3 regions of the Paenibacillus sp. NRS-1782 genome follow, and region 3 is predicted to be linked to each of the others. Evidence: riboswitches for the same ligand, from Rfam matches in the RefSeq annotation. Region 3 holds a riboswitch; each other region holds the start of a gene.

Region 1 (3,278 bases), on a different contig from region 3:
TTCACCCAAGGCCAGAATGTTCAGCACTCGTGCCCGGTTCCACAGAAACACCAGCCCAATGACCACATAAGGCAAAAGGATGCCTGTATACGACCAGCCGCGCAGACTAAGGCTCCCCATGGTCCAGTACAATATTTCATTAACCGTCTCCTTCGACATGGCTGTCAGAAAAGAAACAACCGCACCCAGAAAAGATTGCATCACCACGCCCGATAAAATAAGGCTTTGCGTCGGAATTTTGCCGCCTTCCCTCGCCAGCGTCAGCACCATCCACAACGTCAGCATTCCGGTCGTAAACGCCACCAGCGGCAGTGTCCATACGCCTACAAACGAAAATTGAAGCCCCCAATAAATCAGTACCGCTGCCCCTACCGAAGCCCCCGAGGATACCCCCAGCGTGTAAGGATCAGCCAGCGGATTGCGTAGCACACCCTGAAATCCGGCTCCCGCCAGCGCAAGCGCTGCGCCTACCAGCATACCCAGTAACACACGCGGCAGTCTGACCTTCAAAATAATCTGCTCTGTAGATGGATTCCAATCCGGTGTAACCGTCTCACCTAACCACGGCAGATGGTTGACCAGAATACCCGCAATTTGGCTGACGGGAAGCTTGGCCGAGCCGATACCGAGACAGAGCAGCAGCGTCAGCAGCAATAAGGCAAGACCTGCCCCTCCAAAGCCAATCAGCCTACGATTCATTTGAAAATTTCAGGATACACGCCCTTGGCCACTGCCTTGAGACCTTCCGTTACGCGCGGACCCGGACGACTAATCAGATTATCATCCACGGCAAACACCCGGTTGAGACGAACAGCCGATATTTGATCCCATCCACTACGGGCTTTGATGATATCGCCGAGTGTTTGGCCTGTTTTGTCGTCCTTGACATTCTTGCTGTATAAAATGACGTCTGGATTAGCCGCAATAATATTTTCCTCACTGATCTGGTACCAGCCCTTTTGCGTTGCTGCCACATTTTCGCCGCCCGCCAAAGAAATCAGCTCGTCCATAAACTCGTCCTTGCCGACCGTCCAGCCGGGTGAAAATTCGACGTAGACTCTCAGCTTTTGCCCTTTACCGATATTTTTAACACCGTTTTTCACTTCCGTTACATCGGCTCTCATCTTGTCGGTTACCGCTCTTGCTTCTTTCTGATGATCGGTAATTTTCCCATATAGTTCGATGTTAGCCATGACATCTTCAACCGTTTTCGGCTCGGTTTTAAAAATCATAATTCCCAGGTCACGCAGCTTGGTTGTCGCCTGCTCACTGAGTGATATCCCTGCAAAAACGACTTCTGGATTCGCAGCAATGATCGCCTCTTCATTCGGCTTCATAATGCCGCCCACTTTGGGCTTCTTCGTAGCTGCTTCCGGGTAATCGGAATAGTCCGATACACCGACAATTTCCTTATCCAGTCCGATGGCGAACAGCGCCTCGGTTTCAGCCGGGGAGACAGAAACGATTTTGTCCGGCGCTTTTTTGAACGTAAATTCCTGTCCGGTCGCATCCTTAATGATCAGCGGGTAGACCGTTTTGCCCGGAGGCTCCTGAGCGGTTGCCGTCTGTCCCGGTTGCTGTGAGGCTTGATCCCCTTTATTTTCAGCGTTCTTTCCGTTAGCTCCACATGCACTCAGCACAACCGCCAAGACCAGAGCCAATAAGCCTGTAGTCCAGACCTTTATTTTATTCCCTGCCATGATTTGCACCCCTCCATATAAATTCTTTTAAAAGCGTCACTTGAACATCATCCGATATCTCTAAATCCAGCCTTCTTTTCCTTTCAAAAAACCCCTGCATCCTCAGATAAGGACACAGGGGTCACGTTAGCGCAGATCGTACGCAGGCGGCAGTTTCTTCCGCATGGACAGTCACTGCGAACACGTCATCCTTTCCTCGAAGGACTATGGTGACAGGCGGACGGGCAGGTATCCTGACTTACAGAAATATGCGACAGCCTGTTGCTCCTTCATATGCTTTGTGGCACATAAACCAGAGCGGACTGGCATTTTTCCATTTACAGTGGCGGGACCGCGCCGGATTCACACCGACTTCCCTTTTAACAGCGCACCGATATGAATCCGAGGGTTTCATACCACTGCACCGACCTCGTCTGCTGGATATTTGATGTAGTGTTGGTCAAGCCGTTCTTTTACTTGATGATTATAGGTTAAAAAAGACTGGCTTACAACCCAAACCGCCTGTTTACCTGCCCTATGTCTGTGATCATGAGAAGTATATACGCAGTCAGTTCTGATCCACCAGCCATCCGGTGAACTTGTGCCCTGTAGCCAAATCTGGATGTGATGCTGTAGAACAGGTGGCGGTTAAATATGCAAATGGCTTTTGTGCCAAACTCAACCGAATCCTAATGGCCCCTCCCGGCTTCGGATTCAGGCTCCAAAAATCATGACCCGATACCAGCATACAAGCCAACTGACGAATCACTCCACCATGCGTAACAATCAGAACGGAAGGTGGAGCATCAGACAAACCTGTTTTCTGAAGCTCCATCATTGTACGCCACTCATACAAAGAGTCTAGAAATTCACCAAGGCGGTTCACAAAGTCTTTCCAGGGCTCTCCACCCGGCGGCGTAACCCGTTGCGGCTCATCAATCCACGCGCGGTACAATGCCACATCTTTGAGCATATCATACGTTTTTCCATCCCATTCCCCAAAATGAAGCTCTCTCAGACGTGGTTCCATGATGACAGACCAAGCAGACATATTATCTGGTTTCAGTTCCGATTCTGGCAAAATGATCTGCAAGGTCTGACGACAACGTATCAAGTCACTACAATAGATTCGGGCAAAGGAATGTGTCTGTAATTGTTCCCGCAAAGGCTCTAATTCCTGCTCTGCTCCTGGCAGCAAGCCCAGATCAGAGTGCCCCAGGTATCGACGTTCCCTGTTCCATAAGGTTGTGCCGTGACGTACCAGCACAAGCTCCACATCCCATGGCGGGTGTTCTGTAAAATCATGCTTCAAGGTCACATCACTTCCTGCTCTATTGCTGGTGTTCGGTGCGTCACGCTTCATCACTGCGTCCACCCCAGTGCATAACATCCGGCGGACACGAACAGACACAATCCCACGAACATACTGGACACGGCAAACATCAGCCGAATCGTATGTCGGATATCCTCCGGCTCCATCGGTCGCACCAGCTCTCCCATATATGCACGGAGAGAGCGTACGCCATGATATACATTATAGCCCCCGAGGCGAATCCCCAACGCACCCGCAACTGCTGATTCTGGAAAGCCACTGTTCGG
Region 2 (3,278 bases), on a different contig from region 3:
CATTTATTGACAGCCTTGCATTGAAAATCCATTTTCTTGATTCTCGCCGTATCGTTTAAATTTAAAATATTGCGCATGTCTATTTTGTTAGAGGTGGATTTGCAGAAGGAAAGCAATCTGCTGATCGCGGCATGTAGCATTGCGGTGGGCCTCGGCTCTGTCGTGCTGCCCCAAATGTTTGACCAACTGCCGAGCTTTGCCAAAATGCTGCTGCAAAACGGTATCGTATCCGGCTCGATTACGGCGATTGTCTTGAATATCGTTTTAACGAAAAAACAGGGCGAATGGGTCAAAGGCGGGAAGGTGTCAGAGGTTCCGCAGAAGGTTTAACGATTAGGATTAGATAAAGACCGCGGGAGAGAGGACGTAAGCCTATTTTTCCGGCTTTTTGGCATAGAGTTATTGATAAAACCCCCTTCCTGTATGAAGATCGGGGTTTGAGATTCTATTAGAAGAATTTGCTAGAGTGATAGGCGAGGTCATGGTATAATCTACCTTATGGATTTTGAATAGTGGTGGATGTTTTCAGACCACGGCGCAGCTTCCCGAAAGGGGGTGAAGCCGATGGTCAACCTTGTGTCGTGCTACGATGTGTTGCGTTGGATGGTTACGTTACTAAGCCTGGTGTTTAGTATTCGTAAACTTTATCGCTGGCTACGTCGGAAATTTCGGAACAAGCGAAAACCCACCGTGTAATTAGGTTAGGCGCCTAACGGTGGGTTTAGCTACGCATTTAGCGCGCCGTGATGATCCACAGCCTTTCAAGTCCTAAGAGTCTTTGCCGTTGGTAGCGGCGAAGGCTCTTTTTAGTATACGGACACGGTGGTTATCTCTATACCTAATTTTATCACGTCCATTGCGTGCATGCAACGCAAAGTCATAGCCTTGATCCTTGCCGTATCGTTTAAATTTAAAATATTGCGCAGCATTTGTTGACAAGCCTGTAACAACAAAATAAGATAGTCCTAATTCGTAATATAGAGGAATAAAGGAAGAAAACAGGTGTGAACCGGACTTTCCACTTACAGGGTTTCGCTGAAATCATGTAGATGGCTGTTGTGCGTGTTCACTTAAAAGGGAAGTTCGGTAGATTCCGACACGGACCCGCCACTGTATACAGGCATCAGCAGGGAATTGCTGTAGCTTTCAGAACAGCCACTGGAACTGTGAGGAACCGGGAAGGCCTGAGAGATAAGCCTGAAGTCAGGAGACCTGCCTGTTTTAACATCACTGTCAGACCCACGGGATGCTGGGGAGGTGGTTAGGCGTGCTGCATACAGAATGTCTGAAACCGATCCGATCCCCTTGTTTTTAGAGGGTGAAGAGGGTGAGCTTAGGCATTTGATAATGAAAGCATTTCTGACTGCTGATCAAGCGGTCGGGGATGCTTTTTTTTGCGCTAGGTATTTGTGAATGACAAGACAGAGGGGGAGTCAATAGAATGATAAGCAATCGTAAAAAGCGTTCATGGTTTATATGTACAGGGGTGATGCTGCTGCTGGCAGTTATGGCTCTGGGGGGATGCTCGACAACTAGTAAGACGGCGGATAGCCCCAGCAAGGGCGAGAACACATCCACACAACAGGCTACAGCAGATAAGAAACTGGTGATGGCGTATACGTGGAAACCGTCGGGCGTTGACCCGCACGGAGACAATAGCTGGGATGTCATGCGGTCCGGCGCAGGTGAGACACTTGTCCGTTTGAATGAAAAGCTGGAGCCAGTGGCTTGGCTGGCCAAGGAATGGAAGCAGGACAGTCCCACAGTTTGGACGTTCGGCTTGCAGGATAAGGTCACTTTTCATGACGGAAAGAGTATGGACGCGGAAAGTGTGAAAGCTTCCCTGCTGCGCTCCATCGAGAAAAGCCATTTGGCAAAGGATTTGCTAGACGTAAAGTCGATTGATGTAACTGGGCCGCTGGCGTTGAAAATCACGACTAACCAGCCCAATTCAGCGCTGGTGTCCAATCTGGCTGATCCATCGACGATTGTGCTGGATGTAGCGTCTATGAAGGATGAGCAGAGCTACCCTGCGATGACAGGTGCTTTTAAAATTAAAGCGTTCAACAAGGATCAGTCCTTGGTCGTAGAGCGTTATGACGGATATTGGGGCGAGAAGGCCCGGCTGGCTGAAGCAACGATGAAGTTCATTACGGACGGCAATTCACGCCTGTTGGCGCTGCAATCTGGCGAAGTAGATGTAGCGACTGATATTCCGGTGGATAACGCGGAGGTATTAAAAAAGAACGATAAGCTGCAAGTGCTGTCGGCTCCCTCTTTGCGCACTCATATGATCGTGTATAACATGGAGTCGCCTGTGTTCAAGGATGCCGCGAACCGCAAAGTAGTGGACAGCCTGATACCACGTGCATCCATTGTGAGTGCGATCATGAGAGGCTATGGTACGGAGGCAAGCAGCCCATTCCCGAGCATTCTCCCCTTCGGCAAGGTGGAACGTAAAGTGCTGGACGGAACGGCAGGGCAGTTGTTGACGAAGGACGGCTGGCAAAAGGATGCCCAAGGTACATGGACCAAGCAGGGCAAGCCGTTCGAGGTTACATTGCTGACCTTCCCTCAGCGTCCAGAGCTTTCGGTCATGGCTGAGGTGATTCAGAGCCAACTGCTGAAAGAGGGCATCCAGGTGAAGATTCGCAAGGTGGAAAATATCGACGGGGCGCTAACCAAAAACGATTGGGATTTTGCCATGTACAGTATGCTGACTGCCCATACGGGGGAGCCGCAATATTTTATGGACATGTTTTATTCCTCTAAAAGCGAGGCCAATGTAAGCCGTTATAGTTCCAAACCGCTGGAGAACCTCCTTGGCAGCTTGAAGCTGGCAAAGGATACAGCACAGCGTAATGCCGTGACATTGCAAGCGCTGGATATCATTAATACCGATTTGCCGCAGTCGTTTATTGTTCACCCTGATAATGTATTTGGGGTGAAAAAAGGGGTAGAGGGCTTTACACCGCATCCGATTGAGTATTACTACATTACGGCGCAATCCGATATTGCGGAATAACGGACTGGATACCCTATGATTCGTTTTATTCTGGAACGTGTGGCGCAACTGGTCATTATTGTGTTCGTTGTATCCACGCTGACATTTGTGCTGATGAGGCTGGCTCCCGGCGACCCTGCTACCATTCTGCTCACCGCGCATAATGTGCCTGCCTCTGAGGAGGCGTTGACGGCGCTGCGGAAGGAGCTGGGCTTGAGCGAGCCGCTTCATATTCAGTATGTAAACTGGCTGCGTGATGTGTTCACAGGGCATT
Region 3 (3,278 bases):
AGGACCAGTTCAAAATCGTTACCGGACCTGTCAGCATTCCTTTGACTGGCTTGGAGGTCAACGATTGGGCAAAGGCCGTTTCTTCCACAGTCATGGGTTGATCGAACGACACGTCTCCGTATATAATCGGCGGTTTAACACACCGGGAGCCGTAGGACTGCACCCACCCGTTTTGTGTAAAGGCAAAGCCTTTCAGCTTTTCGCCAAAAAATTCAACCATGTCTGTCCGCTCAAATTCCCCGTGTACGAGCACATCAATGCCAATGTTCTCCTGAATATCAATCCATTCCTTGATTTGCTGCTGAATGAACGTCCGATACTGCTCGGCAGACCATTCCCCTTTGCGATAGTGCAGACGGGCTTTGCGAACCTCTGCGGTTTGCGGGAAGCTGCCAATCGTCGTCGTAGGCAGTGGAGGCAGCTTCAGCTTGTCCTGCTGGATCACACGACGCTCAGCGAAGGGAACGCTGCGTGACTGTGGCTCTTTCGCCAGCAGAGTCTCCATATCGGCAGTCGTCTGTACTCGTGCCGCCGAGCTGTTGAAGCGGGCTACCGCGTCTGCACTCTGCTCAAGCTTGGCAATTGCCGAGGGTTCGCGTTTGCCAAGCGCAGCGGTCAAAGCTGCGATTTCTTCCAGCTTTTCATCGGCAAAGGCCAGCGCTTGCACCAGCTCTCGGTCCAGCTTGTGCTCTGCTTCCAGGCGGACTGGCACGTGCAGCAGACTGCATGATGGCTGCACGATGAGCTGACCAGCGGTGGTTTGCTCTGCCAGTTGTCCAAGCAGCGCAGCTACGGTGTTCAGATCGGAGCGCCATATATTGCGCCCGTCAATAACACCAGCGGCCAGCGTTTTCCCTGCGGGGAAGCCATGGCGTAGTACATGTTGCAGGTTTTCGCCATCATCATGCACAAAATCAAGACCTATTCCCTGTACCGGGAGCGTGGACAGGCGCTCATAATGATCCAGACTGCCAAAGTAGGTTTGCAGCACGATATTTAAGGATGGAGCAGCTTGGGCCAGAGCCTCATAGGCCTCCTGAATAATGTCCAAATCCTCTGTCGGGAATGAGGTGGTCAAGACAGGCTCATCTACCTGCACCCACTGAACGCCTTCCGCAGCCAGCTCAGACAGGACGCGGGCGTACAGTGGCATGAAGCTTCGTATGATCGCGGCCAAATCCTTACGGTCATAGCCTTTGGACAGAGCAACGAACGAATAAGGACCGATCATGACGGGTTTACCTTCAATACCTAGTTCCTGTTTCGCTTCACGATAAGCCTGCAACGGCTTATTCTCGGTGAACACCGGAGTTGCATTTGCCAATTCCGGTACGATGTAGTGGTAATTGGTATTCAGCCATTTGGTCATTTCACTGGCGGTGGCACCTTTTTGTCCACGGGCTATCCCGAAATAGACGGATAGGGGAACAGGTCCCTCGGGACGGTAGTTGAACCGTTCCGGCACCAGACCGAACATCACGGATGTATCCAGCATGTGATCGTAATAGGAAAAGTCTCCGACAGGAATTCGATCAATTCCCTTGTCGCGTTGCTTGCTCAGATGCTCCAACCGCAATCGTTTCATCTCGGTATGCAATTCGCTTTCATCCATGCTGCCGTTCCAGAAGCGTTCCAGTGCTTTCTTCCATTCCCGGTTTCCTCCGATACGCGGATATCCCAGGTTACTGCTGATCAAGCCGGACAACTCAGGCAATTCGGTAAATGACATATACTTTTCCTCCCAGGCTGGTAGCCAGTTTATTTTTGCGTACAAAAAAAGACATTCCTCCCCGGAGTTAAAAATGAGTAGGGGAAAGAATGCCTCCGTTATTTAAAAAATGAAAATTCGGCGACTGCTCTTAACACCTCCCTATCTCCCGTAGGTACTTGCGATGTTGTTGAAATAGGCAGGTCTCCTGACTTACGGATCATGACTTTCAGCGCTCCTTCCCGGTCTGTGGACCAGTGGGTGTATCAACAGCTGAAAATTCCCCGTTTACAGTGGCGGGACCGCGCCGGACTTGCACCAGCTTCCCTTTTAAGCCTGAACTGAATAGAACAGACACCTATCTCCAAGCTATGTGATTATGGTATGACGAATAATTATGCACTCGTATACTTGTTCACCATCATAAGTGAAACTTGCAGGATACGCAATATAAACTCTGTTTAAACCTAAAATGAACTACATGCAAAAAAAGACAAACCTTCCCCCGTAGGGAAAGGACTTGTCTTAGGGCATAACAGCTCATGCGAGTATAACATCGCCTTAGGCTAATGTAACTATAGATCCTGCCTGAATGCTGGCCTTCACATCCACCAGTCGTTGATTGCGACTGCCCCGGAAGGGAAGGGTAAGATCCTTTTGCTGTTCTACAAAAGGGCCGTCCACAATCACATCGCATAGCAGCGCCAGCTCCCGGCGGGCCTGATCCGTAAGCAGCTCCTCATAGTCAAAGCCGGTATAGGCCCACACGGTTCGGTCAGGACAGGCTGCGCGGAAGTCGTGCACAAACTGCGAGCATTCCGATGCCGAGAAAAAAGGGTCTCCGCCGCAAAGGGTTAACCCGTCCAGCAGTGGATTATCTGCGATGTCACGGATGACTTCCTGCTGTCGCTCCAGTGTGAACGGTTCACCTGCGCGGAAGCTCCATGACGAGGGATTGAAGCAGCCGGGGCAGGCATGGCGGCAACCGCTAATGAATACGACGGTACGCAGGCCATGCCCTTCGTTCAGAGATTCAGGAATGTAGCCGCATAAATTCACCGATGCTTCACCCGGTCGCGCACCTCAGCCTGTTTCGCGGCGTTGAAGCGAACGGTATAATCACCTGTCAGATATCCGGTTACCCGGCGCAAACGCTGAAAATGCGTATGTTCTTCATCAGCACCGCATTGGGGACAGCTTGTCCCGATAATGCCCTCGTAGCCGCATTCCGTGCAACGGTCTACCGGATGATTGATGGAGAAGTACCCAATGTTCTGATGGAGCGCGTATTGTACAATTTTAAGAAACGCCTCCGGGTTATTCCGCGCATTACCATCCAGCTCGATGTACGAAATCGCACCAGCGTTGCACAGATTATGAAATGGGGCTTCGAGGCTGATTTTACGGGCAGCCGGAAGCGTATAGTACACGGGAATATGAAAAGAATTCGTGTAGTATTCACGGTCATTCACACCGGGAATGACTCCGAAATCACGCTGATCCAGCAACGTGAATTTGCCGGATAGACCCTCGGCAGGCGTAGCGAACAGCGTAATATTAAGGTTATGCA

What was found. A riboswitch is a leader RNA that binds a small molecule or an ion and turns the genes downstream of it on or off. The one in region 3 is predicted to bind cobalamin.
Region 1: another riboswitch for cobalamin. It lies ahead of ACIFQM_RS08715 (ABC transporter substrate-binding protein); the one in region 3 lies ahead of metE (5-methyltetrahydropteroyltriglutamate--homocysteine S-methyltransferase).
Region 2: another riboswitch for cobalamin. It lies ahead of ACIFQM_RS07965 (ABC transporter substrate-binding protein); the one in region 3 lies ahead of metE (5-methyltetrahydropteroyltriglutamate--homocysteine S-methyltransferase).

The regions. Positions count from the first base shown of each region.
Region 1 is NZ_JBITPH010000020.1:22,208-25,485, reverse strand. Features, by position in the region: gene ACIFQM_RS08720 (FecCD family ABC transporter permease) at 1-699, opposite strand, end outside; gene ACIFQM_RS08715 (ABC transporter substrate-binding protein) at 696-1,700, opposite strand; cobalamin riboswitch at 1,907-2,124, opposite strand; gene ACIFQM_RS08710 (histidine phosphatase family protein) at 2,248-3,042, opposite strand; gene cbiB (adenosylcobinamide-phosphate synthase CbiB) at 3,042-3,278, opposite strand, start outside.
Region 2 is NZ_JBITPH010000018.1:177,144-180,421, forward strand. Features, by position in the region: partial or broken gene ACIFQM_RS07960 (purine permease) at 76-330, shown strand; cobalamin riboswitch at 1,037-1,234, shown strand; gene ACIFQM_RS07965 (ABC transporter substrate-binding protein) at 1,442-3,025, shown strand; gene nikB (nickel ABC transporter permease) at 3,041-3,278, shown strand, end outside.
Region 3 is NZ_JBITPH010000045.1:168,679-171,956, forward strand. Features, by position in the region: gene metE (5-methyltetrahydropteroyltriglutamate--homocysteine S-methyltransferase) at 1-1,729, opposite strand, end outside; cobalamin riboswitch at 1,890-2,085, opposite strand; gene nrdG (anaerobic ribonucleoside-triphosphate reductase activating protein) at 2,270-2,767, opposite strand; gene ACIFQM_RS18305 (anaerobic ribonucleoside triphosphate reductase) at 2,764-3,278, opposite strand, start outside.